Regions from separate parts of the Klebsiella sp. SYXHC3 genome, predicted to be linked through region 1. Evidence: predicted binding sites of a transcription regulator. Region 1 holds the regulator's gene; each other region holds the start of a gene.
The links. Region 1 encodes CRP, which controls carbon source genes, mostly activating them, when cyclic AMP is high. Its sites were predicted from a motif close to ATGTGANNNNNNTCACAT; they were not measured.
Positions count from the first base shown of each region.

Region 2: the regulator CRP is predicted to act here: its motif matches at 3,660-3,677, upstream of AC2CGP_RS06860 (YfcZ/YiiS family protein).
Region 3: the regulator CRP is predicted to act here: its motif matches at 4,078-4,095, upstream of AC2CGP_RS12460 (NupC/NupG family nucleoside CNT transporter).

Region 1 covers NZ_JBXUNG010000002.1:460,388-468,211, reverse strand. The annotation lists gene AC2CGP_RS09180 (nicotinate phosphoribosyltransferase) at 1-934, opposite strand, end outside; gene prs (ribose-phosphate diphosphokinase) at 939-1,808, opposite strand; gene AC2CGP_RS09170 (NUDIX hydrolase) at 2,006-2,725, shown strand; gene AC2CGP_RS09165 (hydrolase) at 2,806-3,828, shown strand; gene AC2CGP_RS09160 (YheU family protein) at 3,825-4,043, shown strand; gene AC2CGP_RS09155 (phosphoribulokinase) at 4,116-4,985, shown strand; gene AC2CGP_RS09150 (OsmC family protein) at 5,048-5,452, opposite strand; gene crp (cAMP-activated global transcriptional regulator CRP) at 5,757-6,389, shown strand; gene AC2CGP_RS09140 (YccS/YhfK family putative transporter) at 6,440-7,824, shown strand, end outside.
Region 2 covers NZ_JBXUNG010000001.1:1,412,189-1,420,012, reverse strand. The annotation lists tRNA gene AC2CGP_RS06880 (tRNA-Arg) at 1-27, opposite strand, end outside; gene AC2CGP_RS06875 (formate/nitrite transporter family protein) at 102-1,013, opposite strand; gene mlaA (phospholipid-binding lipoprotein MlaA) at 1,261-2,022, shown strand; gene fadL (long-chain fatty acid transporter FadL) at 2,088-3,410, opposite strand; gene AC2CGP_RS06860 (YfcZ/YiiS family protein) at 3,782-4,066, shown strand; gene fadI (acetyl-CoA C-acyltransferase FadI) at 4,226-5,536, shown strand; gene fadJ (fatty acid oxidation complex subunit alpha FadJ) at 5,536-7,680, shown strand.
Region 3 covers NZ_JBXUNG010000004.1:119,474-127,297, forward strand. The annotation lists gene AC2CGP_RS12440 (hypothetical protein) at 1-153, shown strand, start outside; partial or broken gene AC2CGP_RS12445 (IS3 family transposase) at 291-456, opposite strand; gene aphA (acid phosphatase AphA) at 582-1,298, opposite strand; gene AC2CGP_RS12455 (OprD family outer membrane porin) at 1,327-2,673, opposite strand; gene AC2CGP_RS12460 (NupC/NupG family nucleoside CNT transporter) at 2,784-3,962, opposite strand; partial or broken gene AC2CGP_RS12465 (IS3 family transposase) at 4,828-5,975, opposite strand; partial or broken gene AC2CGP_RS12470 (Arm DNA-binding domain-containing protein) at 6,037-6,114, opposite strand; tRNA gene AC2CGP_RS12475 (tRNA-Gly) at 6,279-6,352, opposite strand; gene actS (amidase activator ActS) at 6,433-7,152, opposite strand; gene idi (isopentenyl-diphosphate Delta-isomerase) at 7,384-7,824, shown strand, end outside.

The DNA.
Region 1 (7,824 bases):
CGCCGCTGTCCGGTCGGAATACCACACGTCCCTGGCGTTGCATAATGACGGCTTTCAGTTCGCGGGTATACTCGGTCAGTACCTGCCAGTAATCCCAGGTATCGGAAACAATAGAGACAAACCCCTGCGGGTGGACGTCAGCGATGAGCCGGCGAAAAGTTTCTATCTCCCGAGCCCGCTCGCCCATACACATCACGCTATGCTCGGTAGCGGGGATGCTGGCGCCGATCGTGTCTTCTTCACCCCGAGTATAGTAATCACGAGCGTAGAGCAGCGCAGGCAGGCTATCCGTCCCTTTAAAGCTAATCAGATGCCCGCTGCCAGACTGTGCGGCGTCATGTAGCCCGGACATGCCGCGAAACGAAAAGTCGTGGCATTGAAAATCCAGATGTGTCAGATCGCTACAGGTTTGCTCCGCCCAGCGTTCGCAGATCAGACGATAGTGATGCGCGATAGTGGCATTAGTCGACGTTTTCCACAGTTCTGCCGAAAGGACCGTCTCCAGATAGTTCACCAGCCAGAAAAACTGCGGCAGGGTATTGGTGATGGTTAAAACCGGTACCTTCATCGGCACTTTCGTGCCTTCATCCAGCGCTTTGATGTGCAGCGGCAGGTAGCCTAGCTGATGCAGCTCGCGGATATGATCTACCGCGACACTATCCCGTCCCAGGTAGCCGTCCATAACCTGCTTATACTCGCTGACCACTTCCTCTTCCGGACGAGCGAAAAAGCCCTCGTTAAACAGATCGATGAGGAACCACTGTAAAAAACCCTGTAAGCCGAAGAATACCAACTTGCCATCCGCTAGCGGCGACTGAAAGAAACGGTCGCCGCGCGGCGTAAAATTCGAATAGACCTTAGTCGTCCCCTGTGGATACTGAACGCGATGGGAAACTTTATAACCATCGATAGCCAGAATCGGATTCATTTTCATTTTGTTATCCCCAATAAGCGCGGTAAATGGTTTCAATATCAATCAGTTCCAGCTGTGGATGGACTAAAGCCGCAGAGGCATAAGAGGTGGTGGAGTAAATAGCATCGATGCCATTATTCAATAGATGCGTAATGCCTTTAGAAAAGACGCCATGCGTCACGTACAGGCTAACGCTACGCGCGCCGGCGTCACGCAGGACCTGCGCCGAGCCGATAAACGTTCCACCGGCATCGCAAAGATCATCAACGATCAGTACCGCTTTACCCGCCACCTCTCCGGCCAGCAGCGAAAAGCCTGTTAACGCGCCGCTAGCGACATCTCGCTCCTTACTGAGGATCGCAAACTCGCTGGCGCCACAGGCTTTAGCGACATACTGAATTTTCTTTAACGCTCCAGCATCCGGCGCCACCAGCATTAACTTCCCGGCGGCGATGGCACGTCGCAGATGGGAGTTCTGCAACATGCACTGTTGTTGGCTAATCGCGACCAGGTTGTTTACCGCCGCCGCCGCGGCCTCACTATGCGGGTCGAGGACTACAATTTTGTCGAATCCCAGTGTATTCAGCTGCTGTGCAAAAACTTTCAGCGCAAAGCTGTCGCCTGGCACCATATGGCGATCCTGGCGCGCCCACGGCAGCCATGGCAGCTCCAGATGGCTGAAGGCGACATCGGTCACATGGCGAACGGCCTCCACCAACTGGGCCAGCAGCATAAAATCATTCATATCACGTAGCGCGACCGCCCGAATGCGCATTAACGCGGCGGAGGCCGGCAGCTCACCGGTCACTTTCAGCCAGCCTGCGCCATCAGGGAAGACGCCGCTGGCAAGGGTTACCGCTGTATCGTCCAGCAAAAGTGTGAATTTTTCGCTCATGATGGCCTCCTCGCCTAAATTATGTCTCTTGGACACAATTGATAATGTCCTTAAGACACTATTCATGCAAGCATTAAATATCGTTCCGCGACGAAAAAGAATTAACCCATTGAAAGATAGAAGGAAAAAATAGCCACTTGCCGCTCTGAAGGGGGCTGGTACACTTGTCGGCGTTCTTATTGCGCAGCGAGCATGTTATGACCACCGACGCCGATTACCTCAACCACTACGACGCCAGCCGTTTTCCTTCACCGCTGGTGACCGTCGACAGCGTGCTGTTTACCCTTCATCAGGGAGCGCTGTGCGTACTGTTGGTTGAACGCGCGAATCCGCCACAGCAAGGCGCATGGGGGCTGCCCGGCGGATTTATCGATACGGGCCACGATGAGTCCACCCGCACTACGGCGCTGCGGAAGCTGACGGAAAAAACCGGCATTTCCCCTTCATGGCTGGAGCAGTTCGGTACCTTTTCCGGACCGGACCGCGATCCGCGCGGTTGGAGCCTGACCGTTGCCTGGTTCGCGCTAATCGCCTGGGTCGATTGTCAGCCGCATATCGCCAGCGTCAGCGACGCCCGCTGGGTGCCGGTCCAGCAGCTTGATGAGTATCACCTTGCCTTCGATCATCGGCAGATAGTCAGCGCCGCGCTGGAGCGCCTGCGCCAGAAAACGATGTATTCGTTATTGCCTGTTTACTGTTTGGGGGATACCTTTACCCACGGCCAGTTGCAGGAAGCGACCGAAATCATCCTCGGCCAGCCGATTCAGCGTAAAAGCCTAATCCGCCGTTTTGAGGCCTCCGGCATGTTCGAAGAAACCGGAGAAACGCTGGCGACAGGGGCGCGAAAGGCGCGATTGTGGCGGCTCAAGCCCGGTGCGGATATCCACCTCTTCTCGCGCAATCTGCTTGCCGATTAGCCGCAAGACCACATATTGGCTAACCGCCCACTTTTATGCGCGGTATAGTGTTCTAAAAGTTTCTTAATAATCCTGGTACTATGGTTGAAATAACCCCGACAGCAGTGACGCCCCCCGATAACGATTCGCGCGAATTCCATCCGATGCGCGGCGTGGGCAATCGTCATCTGCAAACCATGCTGCCGCGGATCATCCGCCGCAAGCTCCGATTTACGCCGCACTGGCAGCGCCTTGAGCTGCCGGATGGCGATTTCGTCGATCTGGCCTGGAGCGAAGACCCTGCTGGCGCGCGCCACAAACCGCGGCTGGTGGTTTTTCACGGTCTGGAAGGCAGCCTGCATAGCCCTTACGCCCACGGTTTAATTCACGCCGCCATGCAGCGCGGCTGGCTCGGGGTGGTGATGCATTTTCGCGGCTGCAGCGGCGAGCCGAATCGCAACAGTCGTATTTATCACTCTGGCGAAACGGAAGACGGCACCTGGTTCCTGCACTGGTTGCGGCGTGAATTCGGCGCCGCGCCGACGGCGGCGGTAGGCTATTCGCTTGGCGGCAACATGCTGGGCTGTCTGCTGGCGAAAGAAGGCGACAATATTCCGCTCGATGCGGCCGTCATTGTCTCGGCGCCCTTTATGCTGGAAGCCTGCAGCTACCATATGGATAAAGGATTTTCGCGCGTCTATCAACGTTACCTGCTCAACCTGCTGAAAGCCAACGCCTCGCGCAAGCTGAAAGCCTATCCAGGCTCGCTGCCGGTGGATCTTCGCCAGCTCAAAAGCATGCGCCGCATCCGCGAATTCGACGACATGATCACCGCCAAAATCCACGGTTTCGCCGATGCGCTAGACTATTACCGACAGTGCAGCGCGATGCCGCGCTTAAGCGATATCACCAAGCCGACGCTGATCATTCACGCAAAAGACGATCCATTTATGGACCATCATTCAATACCGCCGCAGGAACAGCTGCCGGCTAACGTCGAATATCAGCTCACGGAACAAGGCGGCCACGTTGGCTTTGTCGGCGGTACGCTGCGAAAACCGCAAATGTGGCTGGAGCAACGTATTCCGGATTGGTTAACCCGCTGGCTGGGAGGACAAGCATGATTATTCCCTGGCAGGATCTCGATCCCGAAACGCTGGATAATCTGATTGAAAGCTTTGTGTTGCGCGAAGGCACCGATTATGGTGAACATGAACGTTCGCTTGCCGATAAAGTCGCCGATGTAAAACAGCAGCTTAAAACCGGGGAGGCCGTACTGGTGTGGTCAGAACTGCACGAGACGGTCAACATCATGCCCCGCAAGATGTTTAACGGCTAAGCGCCATGCCCCTCTAACCGCGAGAGCCTGGCGCGATACGGCGACACACCATCACTTAATCAGGGAGTTGTTATGTCTGCCAAACATCCAGTGATCGCAGTCACGGGCTCCAGCGGCGCGGGCACCACCACCACCAGCCTCGCGTTTCGCAAAATTTTCTCGCAGCTGAACCTGCATGCCGCGGAGGTCGAAGGGGATAGCTTCCATCGCTATACTCGCCCGGAAATGGACATGGCGATCCGCAAAGCGCGCGATCAGGGCAAACACATCAGCTACTTCGGCCCGGAAGCCAACGACTTCAGCCTGCTTGAACGCACCTTTTTAGAGTACGGCGAATTCGGCAAGGGCCAGTCGCGAAAATATCTCCATACCTATGATGAAGCGGTTCCCTGGAATCAGGTTCCCGGCACCTTTACCCCGTGGCAGCCGCTGCCTGAACCGACCGACGTGCTGTTTTATGAGGGGCTGCACGGCGGCGTGGTGACGCCGCAGCATGACGTGGCGAAACATGTCGACCTGCTGGTCGGCGTGGTGCCGATCGTCAACCTTGAATGGATCCAGAAGCTCATTCGCGATACCAGCGAACGCGGCCATTCGCGCGAAGCGGTGATGGACTCGGTGGTACGTTCGATGGAAGACTATATCAATTTCATCACCCCCCAGTTCTCACGCACCCATATCAACTTCCAGCGCGTGCCGACGGTCGATACCTCGAATCCATTTGCCGCCAAAGGCATTCCATCGCTCGACGAAAGCTTCGTGGTGATTCACTTTCGCAATTTGCAGGGGATTGATTATCCCTGGCTGTTGGCGATGCTACAGGGGTCGTTTATCTCGCATATGAACACCCTGGTGGTGCCGGGCGGTAAGATGGGGCTGGCGATGGAGCTCATTATGGCGCCGCTGGTCGAGCGCTTGATGGAAGGCAAAACCATTAGTTAAGGGCAAAATAAAACCCCGGTCGCCGTGCTGCCGGGGTTAGCGTCCCGCTACGTCAATTCGTCTCAGGCTTCGATGACTTCGTAAGAGTGGGTGATGTTGACCGCCTTTTCCAGCATCAGCGCCACCGAGCAGTACTTCTCCGCGGATAAATCCACCGCCCGGGACACCGCCGCATCCTTCAGCTCTTTACCGGTGACGATAAAGTGCAGATTGATATGGGTGAACAGGCGCGGCGCCTCTTCACGGCGTTCAGAGGTCAGCTTCACTTCGCAGTTGGTGACGTTTTGACGCCCTTTTTGCAGGATAGACACCACGTCAATTGCGCTACAGCCGCCCGCCGCCATTAACACCATTTCCATCGGGCTGGGCGCTTTGTCCCCGGAGTTGCCATCCATTAAAATCTGGTGGCCGGAGGCCGACTCACCGATGAAGGTTAGACCTTCCACCCATTTCACACGCGCTTGCATAAAATTTAACTCCGCTGTTGCAATTTTCCTGACAGATTACGCGCACATAACAAATCTCGCAACGGAAGGCGACCTGGGTCATGCTGAAGCGAGACACCAGGAGACATGCGGTGAAAGCTATGCTAAAACAGTCTGGATGCTACAGTAATACATTGATGTACCGCATGTATGCTGAGGAGTTCACATTACAGGCTGCATAAATTGAGCAGCCAGCTTCCCAGGCATAGGGAAAAATACGATTGCATGCCCGGATGCCGTGTAGTGTCGGCGTCCGGAGATAGCTTATAACAGAGGATAACCGCGCATGGTGCTTGGCAAACCGCAAACAGACCCTACCCTTGAATGGTTCTTGTCTCATTGCCACATTCATAAGTACCCATCAAAGAGCACGCTGATTCACCAGGGTGAGAAAGCGGAAACGCTTTACTACATCGTAAAAGGCTCCGTGGCTGTACTCATCAAGGATGAAGAAGGTAAAGAGATGATCCTCTCTTACCTCAACCAGGGCGATTTCATCGGTGAATTAGGCCTGTTTGAAGAAGGTCAGGAACGTAGTGCCTGGGTACGTGCGAAAACCGCATGTGAAGTGGCCGAGATCTCTTACAAAAAATTCCGTCAGTTAATCCAGGTGAACCCGGACATCCTGATGCGCCTCTCCTCGCAGATGGCGCGTCGTCTGCAGGTCACTTCCGAGAAAGTCGGTAACCTTGCTTTCCTCGACGTGACGGGCCGTATCGCTCAGACCTTACTGAATCTGGCGAAACAGCCTGATGCCATGACTCACCCGGACGGGATGCAGATCAAAATCACCCGCCAGGAAATTGGCCAGATCGTCGGTTGCTCTCGTGAAACCGTCGGCCGTATTCTGAAGATGCTGGAAGATCAAAACCTGATCTCGGCACACGGTAAAACTATCGTCGTCTACGGTACCCGTTAAGTCGCTAAACGGCGTATTGCTCCGCGCAGTACGCCGTTTTTGTTTCTCCCATGTGGCGCAGGCTGATTTACCACCCGGAAGTCAACTATGCACTGCGGCAAACGCTGGTGCTGTGTCTACCTGTGGCCATCGGGCTTCTGCTCGGCCATCTGCAGCAAGGGCTGCTGTTCTCTTTAGTTCCCGCCTGTTGCAATATTGCCGGTCTCGACACCCCGCATAAACGTTTTTTCAAACGCCTGATCGTTGGCGGCTGCCTGTTTGCCGGCAGCAGCCTGATTGTGCAATTGCTTCTGGCGCGCGACATCCCGTTGCCGCTTATCCTCAGCGCGCTGGCGCTGATTCTCGGCGTGACGGCGGAAATCAGCTCGCTACACGCTCGCCTGTTGCCGGCATCGCTTATCGCCGCCATTTTTACCTTAAGCCTGGCCGGCAATATGCCCATCTGGGAGCCGCTGCTTATCTATGCGCTGGGAACCTTGTGGTACGGACTCTTTAACTGGTTCTGGTTTTGGCTCTGGCGAGAGCAGCCGCTGCGCGAGTCGTTAAGCCTGCTTTACCGCGAACTGGCTAACTATTGCGAGGCCAAATATAGCCTCCTGACGCAGCACACTGATCCGACGACCTCCCTGCCGCCGCTGCTTACCCGCCAGCAGAAGGTAGTCGATTTAATTACCCAGTGCTATCAGCAGATGCATATGTTAGCCGCCAACCAGCGTAGCGATCATAAGCGACTGCTGCGCGCGTTCCAGGTTGGGCTGGATCTGCAGGAACATATTTCAGTGAGCCTGCACCAGCCGGAAGAGGTGCAAAAACTGGTGGAGCGCAGCCATGCGGAAGCGGTCATCCGCTGGAACGCGCAGACCGTCGCCGCTCGTCTGCGGGTGCTGGCGGATGATATTCTCTACCACCGCTACCCGCGCCGCTTTCAGATGGATAAGCAAATCGGCGCGCTGGAAAAAATCGCCTATCAGCATCCCGATAACCCAGTTGGCCAGTTCTGCGCCTGGCACTTCAGTCGTATCGCCCGCGTGCTACGTACTCAGCGCCCGCTGTACGCACGTAACCTGATGGCGGACAAAGAACGACGCCTGCCGCTGCTACCGGCCCTGAAGAACTACCTGTCATTGAAATCCCCGGCGCTGCGCAACGCCGCGCGCATCAGCGTAATGTTGAGCATCGCCAGCCTGATGGGCAGCGCCCTGCACCTGCCGAAGCCTTACTGGATCCTGATGACCGTGCTGTTCGTGACGCAAAACGGTTACGGCGCCACCCGCGTGCGGATTGTCCACCGGGCGGCAGGCACCCTGGCGGGCCTGGTGATCGCCTGGCTGACCTTACACTTCCACGTACCGGAGAGCTATACGTTAAGCGGTATGTTGTTCATCACGCTGCTGAGCTATCTCATCATTCGTAAACACTACGGCTGGGCGATGGT
Region 2 (7,824 bases), on a different contig from region 1:
TCGTTATATCCATTTAACTAAGGGGACAAGGCGGCGGGATTATAGCGTTTTTTCCGCCGCCCGTTAAGCGCATTGCGATTAATTGCTTAATTTGCAGCCGTTTAGCCCTTTTTATCTGCTTCGGCCTTCGCTTTGGCTTTCTGTTCCTGGGTCATGTCGTTGCGAATCTGGGCGTGGCTTAGCAGGGCGAAGATAAAGGTGCCGCCGCAGATGTTGCCGGCGAGCGTCGGCAGCGCGAAGGGCCAGATGAACTCCTGCCAGGGCAGGGCGCCGCTGAAAATCAGATAGAAAATTTCCACACTGCCGACGACGATATGCGTGGTGTCCGCCAGCGCAATCAGCCAGGTCATCAGGATGATGACGATGACTTTCGCCGAGCCGGCGGCCGGGAACATCCAGACCATTGTCGCCACCAGCCAGCCGGAAATAATCGCGTTGGCAAACATTTCGGTCGGCGTGTTTTCCATGACTTTCTGGCTGATGCTTTGAAACGCCTCACGAGTGGCGTCATCGAAAATCGGCATGATATTAAACGCCCAGGCGGCGATAGCCCCACCCAATAAATTACCTAATAACACCACACCCCACAGGCGCAGCAATAATGCAATATTACCGGCGCTGGGTTTATGCATAATCGGCAGCACGGCGGTGACGGTATTTTCCGTAAACAGCTGCTGGCGGGCGAGAATGACAATAATAAAGCCGAAGGTGTATCCCAAATTCTCCAGCAGATAACCGCCGGGCAGGGCGCCAAGGTGAACATGAAAAATCCCCTTGGCTACCAGCGAGGCGCTAATCGACAAACCGGCGGCAATTGCTGACCATAGTAGCGCCATGGCATCGCGCTCGAGCTCCTTTTCACCCTCCTGGCGAATCACCTCATGGGTAGCCATTGCCTGCGAAGGCAGACGCTCTTCATCTACTTCTATTTTCTCGCCATGTTGCTTCTCTTCGCTTTCAACTTCTCGTTCATCGCTATCATGCATACTGGCGGGGGTATTTTGTCGGGTCATGGCTGCTCTCCCTTTGTATTTGTTACTAAGCGTAGAGATAAATCAGCGCGGCGGCACAGGATATGCTCCTAAATTCAGCGCAATGGCAAGAATAGCAATACGAATATTGCAAAATATGTATAGAATCGGGGAGCAACAATTATGCCAAAGAAGGCTATGCTGAAAGCAGCTACCCAACGATAAAATGCTAATGGGGGCGCCGTCCCGGATGCCTCCAGCGATAGTCAGAATTAACAGGGAGACACCTATGAATTATCGCCTGTCGGCGCTTGCGCTTGGCGCCACATTGCTGGTGGGATGTGCCAGTTCCAGCACTGACGATCGGCCGCAGGGGCGTTCAGATCCGCTTGAAGGGTTTAACCGTACCATGTTCAACTTCAACTTTAATGTGGTTGATCCTTATGTACTGCGTCCCGTCGCCGTCGCCTGGCGTGATTATGTGCCGCAACCGGCGCGTAATGGTTTAAGCAACTTCACCAGCAACCTTGAAGAACCGGCGGTAATGGTCAACTCCTTCCTGCAGGGCGATCCCTATAAAGGCATGGTGCATTTCACACGCTTCTTCCTTAACACTATTCTCGGGATGGGCGGCTTAATCGACGTCGCAGGTATGGCGAACCCGCAGCTGCAGCGCGTTGAACCGCATCGCTTTGGTAGCACGCTGGGCCACTACGGCGTGGGCTACGGCCCGTACGTACAGCTGCCGTTCTATGGTAGTTTCACCCTGCGTGATGAGGGCGGCGACATGGCCGATGGCTTGTATCCGGTACTCTCCTGGCTGACCTGGCCGATGTCCATCGGTAAATGGGCGGTCGAAGGGATTGAAACGCGCGCTCAGCTGCTGGATTCCGACGGCCTGCTGCGCCAGTCTTCCGATCCATACATCCTGATGCGTGAAGCCTACTTCCAGCGGCACGACTTTATCGCCAACGGCGGTAAGCTGACGCCGGCCGATAATCCGAACGCGCAGGCGATTCAGGATGAGCTGAAAGATATCGATTCGCAGTAATCCACGCGGGTCAGAAAAGAAAAAGGGTGAACATGATGTTCACCCTTTTTTATACCGTTGGCTTATCAGAAGCGGTAGTTGAAGTTCGCGCCGTACAGCCAGGCGGTACCTTCAGAACGGAAGGTGTAAGGACCTTCTTTAATTTCCACGTGCTGACCGTGCATGTAAGAGACACCAACATCCACTGAAGCATCTTTATTGAACGCGTAGGTGGTACCGGCGCTCAGCCACAGGCGATCCTGATCCGGGATAGAGATGGAGCGGGTGCCAGCCGGAATCGGGCTATCATCGAAGGCGATACCGGTACGGAAGGTCCAGTTATCGTCATAGTAATAGGTGGTACCCAGCGCGATGCGGTAAGCATCTTTAAAGCCTTCATCTTTATAGAACAGCGTCTGGCCATTGCTACCGGTGGCCTTCAGCTCCTGGAACTGGCTCCAACTGGTGTAGGTCAGGCTATAGTGAACTGCCCACTGCGGCGCGACGCGGTTATAACCCGACAGTTCCCACATCTCTGGCAAGTTGAGGGTCAGCGAGCCGTTAGTGGTACGGCCATCGGTACCGGCCGGTAAACCGAAGTTGCCGAGGATCTGGTTATACGCGGACGGCAGATCGCTCTTATAGTTGCCATCAAAGTCGATTTTAACTTCCGAGCGGTAGGTGAAACCATAGCGGTTGTTCTTATCCAGCTCATACAGGATACCGGCGTTCCAGCCGAAACCCCATTCGTTGCCGTTCAAATGCGCAATCTGAGTGTCGGCAGGGATCTGGCTGACCCTGCCCGCCAGCGCTGGCGGCAGTTTACCGGAACCGGCAACGATTTGTCCTAAATCACCTGCGTAGCGTTCGATTTTCGCTTTCGCGTACACCGCGTCAAAACCTAAACCAAAGCTCCAGTTGCTGTTCAGGCGATAGGCGCCGCTTAAATTGAAGTTAACGGTGGTGAGATCGGTTGTGCCGCCCATACTGCCGGCAGCATAGTTATCAGCAAATTCAGTCGCGAGACCGTAGTTAGAGGTGATAGATGCGCCCCAACCAAACTGATCGTTAATTGGCGAAACAAAGTGGAGGTTTGGTACCCATGCCGTTGGGGCAATATTGTCTGCATTCAGACTTTTACCGGTCGGCGAAGTACCAGAAACATTAACGTCCGGGTCGACGAAGACGGCGCCTGCCGACATCATCGGGCGGTCAAACATCATGATTAACGCGGGGTTACGGCTGGCGTTGCCCGCATCGTCAGCGATTGCCCCTTCACCGGAATAGGCACGACCAAGGCCGGAAGCGGAGAATTCATTTAACTGGAATCCTGCGGACCAGGCTTGGGTTGAAACAAGTGCTACAGCCACTGCAAGGGCAGATTGGGTAAAGCGGGTTTTCTGGCTCATGCCCATAACCTCATTGAGTTATTTTTATTTAAACTATGTTACATGCCGTAACAGAAGCGCGAAGTGTAGGGTCTGCTTTACAACAGAGAAATCAGACCAGTGGCCTGAGTATAGGTCTGACCAGATGAGTTGTTGCAAGTTTGTTTATAAGATTTTTCAAGTGTGATAACAGAAACGCGATCCAGCTGGCAAAATTGCCCTGCTTCGTCATACCCAATTTGGGGCATTTTTGTTTTGGATCATTTTTAAGTGTGATTTCTGTCACTTAAGCGTTTTCCTGCCATTAACAACTGGAGGGGGGACGAGGGCGGGCGTAAAATAGGCGCATTATTTGTCTGGCACCGAAGGTGCATATACAGAGGAAATCTACGATGAGTAAATGTAGCGCTGATGAAACCCCGGTTTGCTGCTGTATGGATGTTGGCACCATTGTGGACAACACCGACTGCACCGCCTCCTACAGCCGCGTGTTTGCAAACCGCGCTGAAGCGGAAGCAACCCTCGCCGCGCTGAGCGAAAAAGCCCGCAATGTGGAATCTGAACCGTGCAAAATTAACTCGACGTTCACCGACGTTGATGGCGGCGTGCAGTTGAATATCGATTTTGTTTTTAGCTGCGAAGCGGAATCGCTGATCTTCCAGCTGGGGTTACGTTAATCCTCTCTCTTAACGCCTCTTTCTTGAGGCGTTATCTTTTCTATTCAATGTGTTTTGGCTCCCACTTTTTCTCTTCCCCGATTGGCTTAATGTAAAAAATTAGTTAAGACTAGTTATCAGGTCAGACCACTTGGTTTTATCGGTTAACAGGGGAGAGTTATGAGTCAGGCATTACCGCTTATCACCCGCCAGGGCGATCGCATTGCCATTGTCAGCGGTTTACGTACCCCATTTGCCCGTCAGGCGACGGCGTATCACGGCGTTCCGGCCGTTGATCTGGGTAAAATGGTCGTCGGCGAAATGCTGGCGCGCAGTGAAATTCCCCCGGAAGTGATTGAACAACTGGTCTTCGGCCAGGTTGTACAGATGCCGGAAGCGCCGAATATTGCTCGTGAAATCGTGCTCGGTACCGGCATGAATGTACATACCGACGCCTATAGTGTCAGCCGCGCCTGCGCCACCAGTTTCCAGGCGGTAGCTAATATTGCCGAAAGCCTGATGGCCGGCACGATCCGCGCGGGCATCGCCGGCGGCGCTGATTCCTCCTCCGTTCTCCCCATCGGCGTGAGTAAAAAACTGGCCCGCACCCTGGTGGATGCCAATAAAGCGCGCACCCTTGGCCAACGGCTAAAACTCTTTTCCCGCCTGCGCCTGCGCGATCTTTTACCGGTGCCGCCTGCTGTCGCGGAATACTCCACCGGCCTGCGGATGGGCGACACCGCTGAGCAGATGGCGAAAACCTGGGGCATTAGCCGTGAAGATCAGGACGCGCTGGCGCTGCGTTCACACCAGCTTGCCGCCCGCGCCTGGGAAGAGGGCAAACTGGCCAGTGAAGTGATGACGGCCTATGTACCGCCTTATCGCGAGCCGCTGGAGCAGGACAACAATATTCGTAAGAATTCAACCCTGGCGGATTACCAAAAGTTACGTCCGGCGTTCGATCGTAAACACGGTAGCGTCACGGCGGCAAACAGTACGCCGCTCACCGACGGCGCCGCCGCGGTGATCATGATGACCGAATCCCGGGCCAAAGAGTTGGGGTTAACGCCGCTGGGCTACCTGCGTAGCTATGCTTTCACCGCTATTGATGTCTGGCAGGATATGTTGCTGGGGCCGGCGTGGGCGACGCCGCTGGCGTTGGATAGGGCGGGAATTACCCTTGCAGACCTCACGTTGATTGATATGCATGAAGCTTTCGCCGCGCAGACGCTGGCGAATCTACAATGTTTAGCCAGTAATCGTTTCGCCCGGGAAGTGCTGGGCCGTTCACAGGCAACCGGGGAAGTCGATGCCAGCAAGTTCAACGTGCTGGGCGGCTCTATCGCCTACGGACACCCTTTTGCGGCGACCGGCGCGCGCATGATTACCCAGACGTTGCATGAACTCCGGCGCCGCGGCGGCGGATTTGGTCTGGTTACCGCCTGCGCGGCGGGGGGTTTAGGTTCCGCTATGGTTCTGGAGGCCGAATAATGGAAGCGGCAACAGCTTTTACGCTTGAAATTCGCCCGGATAACATCGCCGTTATTACCATCGACGCGCCCGGCGAAAAGATGAATACCCTGAAAGCCGAGTTCGGCGGCGAGGTGCGGACGATTATCCGCCAGCTCCGCGAAAATAAGGCGCTGCGCGGCGCCGTATTTATCTCCGCTAAACCCGACAACTTTATCGCCGGCGCGGATATCAACATGATTGCTCGTTGTACCAGCGCAGCAGAAGCCGAAGCGCTGGCGCGCCAGGGCCAGCAGATCATGTCCGAGATCCACGCGCTTTCTATCCCGGTGATTGCCGCCATTCACGGCGCCTGCCTTGGCGGCGGCCTGGAGCTGGCGCTGGCCTGTCATGGGCGTGTCTGTAGCGACGATGATAAAACGCGGTTGGGATTGCCGGAAGTGCAACTGGGGTTGCTACCGGGCTCCGGCGGCACTCAACGTCTGCCGCGGCTGATTGGCGTCAGTACGGCGCTTGAAATGATCCTCACCGGTAAACAATTGCGTCCGCGTCAGGCGTTGAAAGCCGGGCTGGTGGACGATGTTGTCCCGCAATCAATATTGCTGCGGACCGCGGTTGAGCTGGCGCTACAGGGCCGGCCGGCGAGCCGAACTGTACCGGTGCGCGAACGGGTACTTGCCGGGCCTCTGGGGCGTCAGCTGCTGTTCCGCATGGTGGCGAAAAAGACCCGGCAAAAAACGCAGGGTAATTACCCGGCGGCAGAACGTATTTTACAGGTGATAGAAAACGGACTGGCGCACGGCTGCAGCAGCGGTTACGCCGAAGAGGCGCGAGCGTTTGGCGAACTGGCGATGACGCCGCAATCGCAAGCGTTACGTTCTATTTTCTTTGCCAGCACCGATCTGAAAAAAGATCGTGGCGCCGAAGCTGACCCCGCTGCGCTGAATAGCATTGCTGTACTCGGCGGCGGCTTAATGGGGGGCGGTATTGCTTACGTCACCGCCTGTAAAGGCGGTCTGCCGGTACGCATAAAAGACATTCAGGCGAAAGGCATCAATCATGCGCTCAAGTACAGTTGGGATCTGCTGGATAAGCAGGTGCGTCGCCGCTATCTGCGCGCCAGTGAACGCGATCGTCAGCTGGCGCTGATTTCCGGCGCTACGGATTATCATGGCTTTGCCCATCGCGATGTGGTCATCGAAGCGGTGTTTGAGGATCTGGCGCTGAAGCAGCGGATGGTTGGCGAGATCGAACAATGCTGCGGGCCGCAGACGATCTTTGCTTCTAATACTTCATCGCTACCGATCGGCGAGATCGCCGCTCAGGCCGCGCGGCCAGAGAAGGTAATTGGTCTGCACTTTTTCAGCCCGGTCGAAAAAATGCCGCTGGTTGAGGTTATCCCGCATGCAACGACCGATGAGCAAACCATCGCCACGGTGGTGAAGCTGGCGAAGCTGCAGGGCAAAACGCCGATCGTGGTTGCCGACCGTGCCGGTTTTTATGTTAACCGTATTCTGGCGCCCTATATCAATGAAGCCATGCGCCTGCTGCTGGAGGGCGAGCCGGTTGAACATATTGATAATGCGTTGGTTAAATTTGGTTTCCCGGTTGGACCTATTCAGTTGCTGGATGAAGTCGGCATTGATACCGGCACTAAGATTATCCCGGTACTGGAGACCGCTTTTGGTGAACGTTTTAGCCCGCCTGCAAACATCATTGACGCGATTTTGAAGGACGATCGCAAAGGCAGAAAAAATAATCGCGGTTTCTATCTTTATGAGACAAAAAGGCGTAAAAGCAAAAAACGGGCTGACCCGGCTATTTACCCATTATTGGCAGTGGCTAGCCCGCAGGCGCGTTTGTCTGCTCAGCAGGTCGCTGAACGCTGCGTGATGATGATGCTCAACGAGGCGGCGCGCTGTTTTGATGAACAGATCGTACGTAGCGCGCGTGATGGCGATATTGGCGCCGTCTTTGGTATAGGTTTTCCGCCGTTTCTCGGCGGCCCGTTCCGCTATATGGATAGCCTCGGCGCGGGTGAAGTCGCCGCAATCTTGCAGCGTCTGGCCGCACAGTACGGCCCTCGTTTTTCTCCGTGCGACACCTTATTGCGCATGGCCGAGCAGAGGGCGACCTTTTGGCCCACTGGTGAACGGACGACCTAAGTTATGGTCAAAAGAAGGTAAATCCAACGTGGACTGGCGCTGTTGATTGGCGGTTTTGTAAACAAATATTGACTATACTTACGCCATTGAGGTAAAAAACAGCGTTTCATTCGTTGGATGGATCAGGCACAATGCCCGGCCACC
Region 3 (7,824 bases), on a different contig from region 1:
AATGCAACGGACGCTGTCGATTACCTCTTCTTCGACGCTTACGAACATGCCGACAAGCTGTATATGTTAAAGCGGCTGAATGAGGAAACGGTTCTTATTGGCGATAACTTTTCACCCCGCTTCGCCTGCGTGATGAATCACTTCGCAGATTAATCACCTTCTGGATATGCGTCGGGTTAAGGATGACCTGATGTATTGTTCGCCCGGTAGCACGGATGTGGCCGATAAGATATGCCCCGTTGTAGCACGGACCATTTTGTAAGTTAAACCTTAATTTATACCTCAAAGAAAATATCCTGCCGCTTCCGCCTGAGCTGACTAATCCAGGTTTCGAAAGGGATAAAACCGACATTCATTGCCCCATTGGCCTGTCGATAAGAGTAACTCTTATACCAATCAGCTATGCACATTCCAGCCTGAACTCAGGGGGAAAGTATGCTTAGTTTTGTTGTTCATGAAATCACCTGCTTTGTGTTGAGGTAAGTATATTACCTTTAATCAGATGCCCAAACTCACTGTGCCATATATTCCTCAGTTTTCGCTACCCCCACCCTGACTGGTGGGGGGCGAAAATGAAACAATCAGTAGTCAGAGTTAACCAATACTTTTTCTTCTAACGCGCCGTTGCGAGGCATAGGCTGATTAGAGGAGTTCAGTGCACGCATCACGCGAATAGGTTCTGCGCCAGCTTCACGAGCATCCTTAATGTCGCCATCTGAATCTCCATAATATAACTTGATATTTCGGTCACGGATATATTGTACTTTTGCCCCTTTATCTTCTCCGGCAAAAATAACTTTATTAAGTTTTTCATGCGGGATGGAAAAGTCTCTCCCCAACAGTTCAGTCACCGTCTCTTTTCCGTTAGTGGGTTTTGGTCGACCGGTGACAAACCAAATACGATCTCCACGTTCCAGATGCAGTTTAATTAATTCAGATGCAGATTTTTTGGGGACGGAAAAACTATCCCAACCGTTACTAAGTCGATCCCAAAACTCACTTTTCTTCAGGAATTCATTGCTTTTAGGTGACAATTCTCTCTGACCATGGATAAATGCAGGAGTAGAATAATAAATAGTATCATCAATATCAAAACCGACATCCATCGGCGGCTTATTCTTTAACTCTTTAACAATTTGTTCTATAGAAATGAAATGAATAGGATATTGCTCGGTAATCTGCTGCAATGTTGCGCCGATACCGGTATCGGATGACACCGGATTGGCGCAAAAAGCTGGCACACTGAAAATAAGAGCGCTAACGAAAGCCGCCGAACGAATCATTTTATATTTATACATGGTTATTTATCCTTAAACAGGTTAACAATTAGAATAGATTAAATGCATAATCAATCTGGAATTCGATAGAATGGTTAACTGCACGCTTTGGTCTACCATCGTCGGTTAGAATTGGCCGATTTTTTTTACTTTGGTAATTCCAGGAAGGGCCACCGGACAACTGGAAACTTAAATTCTTTTCCCACGATGGTTTCCACCTCGAGAACAAAATAGTCTCACCACGCTCAATTGTTCGGGAGTGGTATTTCATCCCCCATCCAATAGCGCTTTGTAACCCGATATTCACTTCTGGCGTTAAGTTATATTCCGTCGTCCATGCCACCGATCTTTCGTTATTACCGACGTAGTCATTACCCCATGCATCCGCCATAGAATTGAATCTTCCGCGACTATTCTTTGCCATGTGTCGTTCAAAATACCCAAGGTGATCGTCTGAAGAATTAGCCCTGGTCCAGGATGCACCAAACTTATTTTTCCACTTATGCTGTTTCCATTCCAGGTAAAATGCAGCATGCCATGCATCATTATTGAATGGACGATAATCAGCACTCATCGCTTTGAAATCTTTGAGACCATGGTTCATATATAACATGGTAAGTACTCGGCCCTGATTCTTAGCTAAAGACTGAGGCTGCCAACCGACTTCCACGCCATGCCGCTGCATATAGTTATGACTTTCGCCATAAAAATAAAGCACACTATAATCCTTTTGTTTATAGCTGAGCTCTCCTGTAGCCAGGTAACTTATATTTTTCTTACGATCGGCAGTCTGGAAATGAACCTGCTCAGGAGAATCACGATCGCTGTATCGGTCAACCCATGCACCGCGAAAAGCGAGTCGGCCAAACTCACTATCCATCTTCCATCCTTGATAGGTACTTGGTATCGCACGACTCGAATTCGTCAACGCTCCCCATTTATTGATAATCTGCCAACCAGAATACAGTCTGAAATAGCTATCTTCACCGTCAAGTTTCAATTTAGCATATAACTGGCCAAATTTATGAAATCCCTTTGCTTTCCCATTATCATTGTATAAGACGCTGCGCCCAGCGAAATCATCACTTGCGGCCAACTTAAATACTTGATAATACGATGTATCAAAACCAATAATATCGGCAATATAACCCGAACGGAAATCTAATGTTACCCCTTGCCCCCAGGCTGTTTGCACTGACCTTTCACCATAGTCAGAGGAGTTAAGGTTTTTGAATTGGTTTCTCAAGGAAATATCAGCGCTACTGTCTGTGATAAAGTTAGTTACACCATTTGGTGGTCTACTCTTCGATTCTTCAGCTGCATATATCGGTGACATTGATGCAGACATTAATAAAATCGTAGCCAGAGGTTTATTTAAAAAACAGCAATTTAACATATCAATAATCCCTTATATTGCTTCTTTATTATTAAAGCTGAGTAAGGGCCCAACATTTAAAAACGTTGAGGCATAATGATTACATACTATTAGATTATTACTTTGTGAATTTAGAAAAACAGGCCAACAATGGTCGCATTAAGGAAACTTACCAACGTAGCACCATATAATAATTTCAAGCCAAAACGAGCTGCGCTGTTACCCTGTTCATTATTCAGCGCCTTAATAGCACCTACGATGATGCCAATAGATGAGAAGTTAGCAAACGATACCAGGAATACCGAAAGTACAGCCATAGTGCGTACTGAGAATTCAGCAGCCATACTTTTCAGGCTCAGCATCGCGACAAATTCATTACTTACAATTTTGGTGGCCATCAGACTCCCTGCATCCACCGTTTCATGCCATGGAACACCAACCAGGTAGGCCATAGGAGCAAACAAATATCCCAGAAGCGCCTGAAATGAGATGCCAAATATTGCGGTAAATATGGCGTTCATCATAGTGATTAACGCAATAAATCCAATCAACATTGCCCCAACAATGAGCGCAACCTTAAAACCATCTAAAATATACTCACTTAACATTTCAAAGAAACTTTGATGGCCTTCAGATACGGTAAGAATATCCTCTTGTGGTTCGACCTGATAAGGGTTAAGTAGCGATGCAATTATAAACCCGCCAAACAGGTTCAGCACCAGAGCGGTGACTACATAGCGTGGTTCTAACATCGCCATATAAGCACCAACTATGGCCATTGACACAGTCGACATTGCAGATGTGCACAGCGTATAAAGACGATGTTGAGGTAGAAGACCCAGTTGTTGCTTAACTGAAATAAATACTTCTGATTGACCTAATACTGCAGAAGCAACCGCATTATACGACTCAAGCCGCCCCATACCATTAATCTTACTGAGTCCCAATCCGATGTAACGGATAAGGAAGCCTAGTATCTTCAGATGTTGAAGAATACCAATAAGAGCGGACACAAAAACTATAGGCAAGAGGACGCTAATAAAGAAAGAGAGCTCGCCATGGTTTTGCAAACCACCAAAGACAAAGTTAACCCCTTCACTCGCATAGGCCATTAAATGGGCAAACGCGCCAGCAATAACGGCTATCACCTGGTTACCCACGCTTGTTTTCAACAACAAACCGGCAAACGTAAATTGACAGAATAACATCACGACCAATGGCCGATAGCGGATAGCCCCCCGGTTGTTACTGGCAAGGATTGCAAGAATGAAAATTACTAAAAAACTCATGATACCAATAAGATACTTCATCTTTTCCCCTAACAATCTTCATCCTTAGCTGACAAACCAAAGAATGCGTCAATAAGATTTATCTGAATCATTAGCATAATCAATGTTAGAACTATAACAATGATGAACATCTTTAAAGTGACAAATGTCACAAGAACACAAAATTACCGGTCTTAAAAGTCACTATCATCACATTTTATGTTTGAATGATAACATCACAAAAGATAAGGGGTCTTTCAATGTAAGCGCATCTGTTTTATTTTCATGGCTTTTTGAAGTTTTCAACGTTTCTGCCGACAGCAATGCTATTCCGGCATCTGATTAGGTAGGATTTTATGAGGCGGTTTCCTGCTGTTTTCCAGCAAGGCCAGGCAGGCCTGGTAGCAGTGATGGGAAAATCTGTATCTATGCAGACAGTCAAAGGACAGAAGAGGCAGAGGTCCCAAAATGGTACCGCTGCCCGAGTATGAAGACGTTTAGTACTGATTAGGGATTTTCTTGGCTATTTGTATCGACGGTTAGCTACCCAAACTATGAGCAAGGAGAGCACTGCGGATGCACCCAGCTTGATTAGCAGAATAACAGATTCAAAGTTATCCACCGCTGCCTCACCGTCACCACTAATCTCCACGTTTTTCTCTACATAATGATAGATGAAACCGTCAGGAAGGATACACACGAATAGGATTGTCAGCACGATAAAGGCAAAAACACATAAGCTCTTTCTCATCGTGATACCACGCATTTGCTATAATCTGGAATACCTTGAACGTCGATTCGCCCGTAAGCCATAAGGCCACGTCCACCGGGAACCCGGACTTTCTTACGATTCAACAGTGAGTGCCGGAGAATCTGAAACTCAGCAGATTGAATCGCCACGGATAATCTAGACACTTCCGAGCCGTTGATAATACTGGTTTTCATATTCTGCCGGTGACATTTGATCGCTAGAACCATGCCGACGCTTACTGTTATAAAACATCTCGATGTAATCAAAAATATCGCTGCGGGCTTCTTCCCGCGTTCCGTAGATCTTTTTCTTTATCCGCTCACGCTTCAGCAACTGGAAAAAGCTTTCTGCAACCGCATTATCATGGCAGTTACCGCGACGGCTCATACTGCCCTCTAGGCCGTGTGATTTCAGGAAAGACTGCCACTCATGGCTTGTGTACTGACTGCCCTGATCCGAGTGAACCAGCACCTGTTTTTGGGGATTACGCCGCCATACGGCCATCAGCAATGTATTCAGGACAATGTCCTTTGTCATCCGGGGTTGCATTGACCACCCGATAATTTTACGTGAGAACAGATCGACAACCACGGCAAGATACAGCCAGCCTTCGTGGGTTCTGATGTAGGTTATATCCGTTACCCAACGCTCATCCGGAGTATCCGGATTGAACTGTCGCTGGAGCCTGTTGGGCGACACTATACTGGCCTCGCCTTTACGTGGCCGCGGGCTTCGGTATCCAACCTAGGCCTTTATTCCGGCACATTTCATCAGTCGCCAGACTCTGTTAACTCCGCACTGTTGTCCGGTATCCCGCAGATCCAGATGGATCTTGCGATAACCATAGACGCATCCCGACTCCAGCCAGAACTGTTTAATCTGTCCTGTCAGTCTCAGGTCTGTCTGATGACGTTGTGAATGCGGCTGCTGAAGCCAGGCGTAAAAACCACTGGGATGAACATCCAGCACCCGACAGAGCAGGCGAACAGGCCAGCAACAGATGTTGTCACGGATGAAGGCGTACCTCAGTCGGACAGCTTTGCGAAGTACGCCGCGGCTTTTTTTAATATATCCCGTTCGTCAGTAACCCGCTTCAGCTCTTTCTGGAGACGGCGGATCTCGGCCTGAGCATCTGACTGTTCTTTATTAGTGGAAGAATCCGGACCGTATTTCTTTATCCAGGCGTAAAGGCTGTGGGTGGTGATATCGAGACGTGTTGCAACGCTGGAAACAGAATAACCACGATCAACAACCTGTTTGACTGCTTCAATTTTTAACTCTTCGGGATAACGCTTACCGCTCATGGGCACCTCTCTTTAAGCCATCTTAAATGACTCTAAGGTGTCTGTTAAACCCGTGGCGATTCAAACCACCACCATCAGCCAGTTTGTAGGGCTTCTCTTTAGGTTTTGCAGTTTCAACCTAACGAGCTGTCAGCTTCATTGAGGGTACCTCTCAGCAGGGGGTACAATTATACCCCCATCCATACCCCCACATTGAGCTTGACCCTGGGGGAGTACAATTGAGTTCAATAGACTAACAGAATGCTATAACTGCTGATTTATAAAGGGAAAATTGAGTTTGGTAGGCTTCAGGAGACTTGAGTTTGGAGCGGGCGAAGGGAATCGAACCCTCGTATAGAGCTTGGGAAGCTCTCGTTCTACCATTGAACTACGCCCGCGAAGAGGTGCGAAAAGCATTATAGACCTTACGCACCCTGTGGCAAGCCCGGATTGGGCTAACTGCTGATAAAATAACCTTTTAGCACTTAGGTTTACTGCCTTGCGGCGGTAGATAACGCAGCGGGTCGATAGCCGTGGCGCGATAGCGAATCTGGAAATGCAGCCGTACGGAATCGGCGTCCGTACTGCCCATGGTCGCAATCTGCTGGCCAATCTTCACGCTCTGGCCGTTATTAACCATCATCTTATCGTTATGCGCATACGCGGTGATGTAATCCTCGTTATGCTTAATCATGATCAGGTTGCCGTAACCGCGCAGCTGGTTGCCGACGTAGACCACCTTACCGGCGCCGGCGGCGTAAACCGGCTGGCCGCGGGTACCGGCAATATCGATACCTTTATTGCCGCCATCGCGGGTGGAGTACGGCATCACCACTTTACCGCTGGTCGGCCAGCGCCAGCAGCGCTGCCCCACCGGCGGCCATGAGGACTGCGGCACCGCCGATGATGGCGTTACGGCGGCAGTACGGGTGCTGGAGTATTTTTTCCCGGCGGTGCTGCTTTTTGCTTTCGAACCGCCGTTAAGTTTCAGCTTCTGTCCGACTTCAATAGTATATGGCGGAGAGATGTTATTCAGGCGCGCCAGATCGCGTACGCTGGTGCCGGTACTACGGGAGATCGCATACAGCGTATCGCCGCGTTTCACGGTATAGGTGGACCCAGAATCGGAAGTACTGGAACAGCCGGCTAAAGTCAGGCTAGCAAGCAGCATTATCGCGATATAAAAGCGTGTTTTCATCAGGCGTCCTGCACTCAACGGTTTCTCATCTCGGCATCATGGGCGAATATCATACCAGCCCGATGGACGATCCCCAATGTTCTGGGCTTTTTCTACTATTGTTCTCGCCCGACGAATACCTGCAGGGCTTGTTTTGGTAATGCCTTTCTCCCATTTATGGGCTACCCTAGTGGCCTGAGTACATGACCCGGCGGGTTTGTGCCGGGTCATTTATTTTTTTCAGGAGTCGTCATGGCCGGGGAACACGTCATTTTGCTGGATGAGCAAGATAAACCCACAGGTATGCTGGAGAAGTATGCCGCCCACACGCTCGATACCCCTTTGCATCTCGCGTTTTCCTGCTGGTTGTTCAATGAGCAAGGCCAGTTCCTGGTCACGCGCCGCTCGCTTAGCAAAAAAGCCTGGCCTGGCGTGTGGACTAACTCAGTGTGCGGACATCCGCAACAGGGCGAAACCTTCGAGCAGGCCGTCACCCGGCGCTGCCACTTCGAACTGGGCGTCGAGATCGCTGATATTGCCCCCGTCCACCCGGCCTTCCGCTACCGCGCCGTCGCACCGAATGGCATCGTCGAAAACGAAGTCTGCCCGGTTTTTGCCGCACGCATGGTCAGCGAGCTGCAACCGAATGATGATGAAGTGATGGATTATCAGTGGGTTGAGCTGCCGGAAATG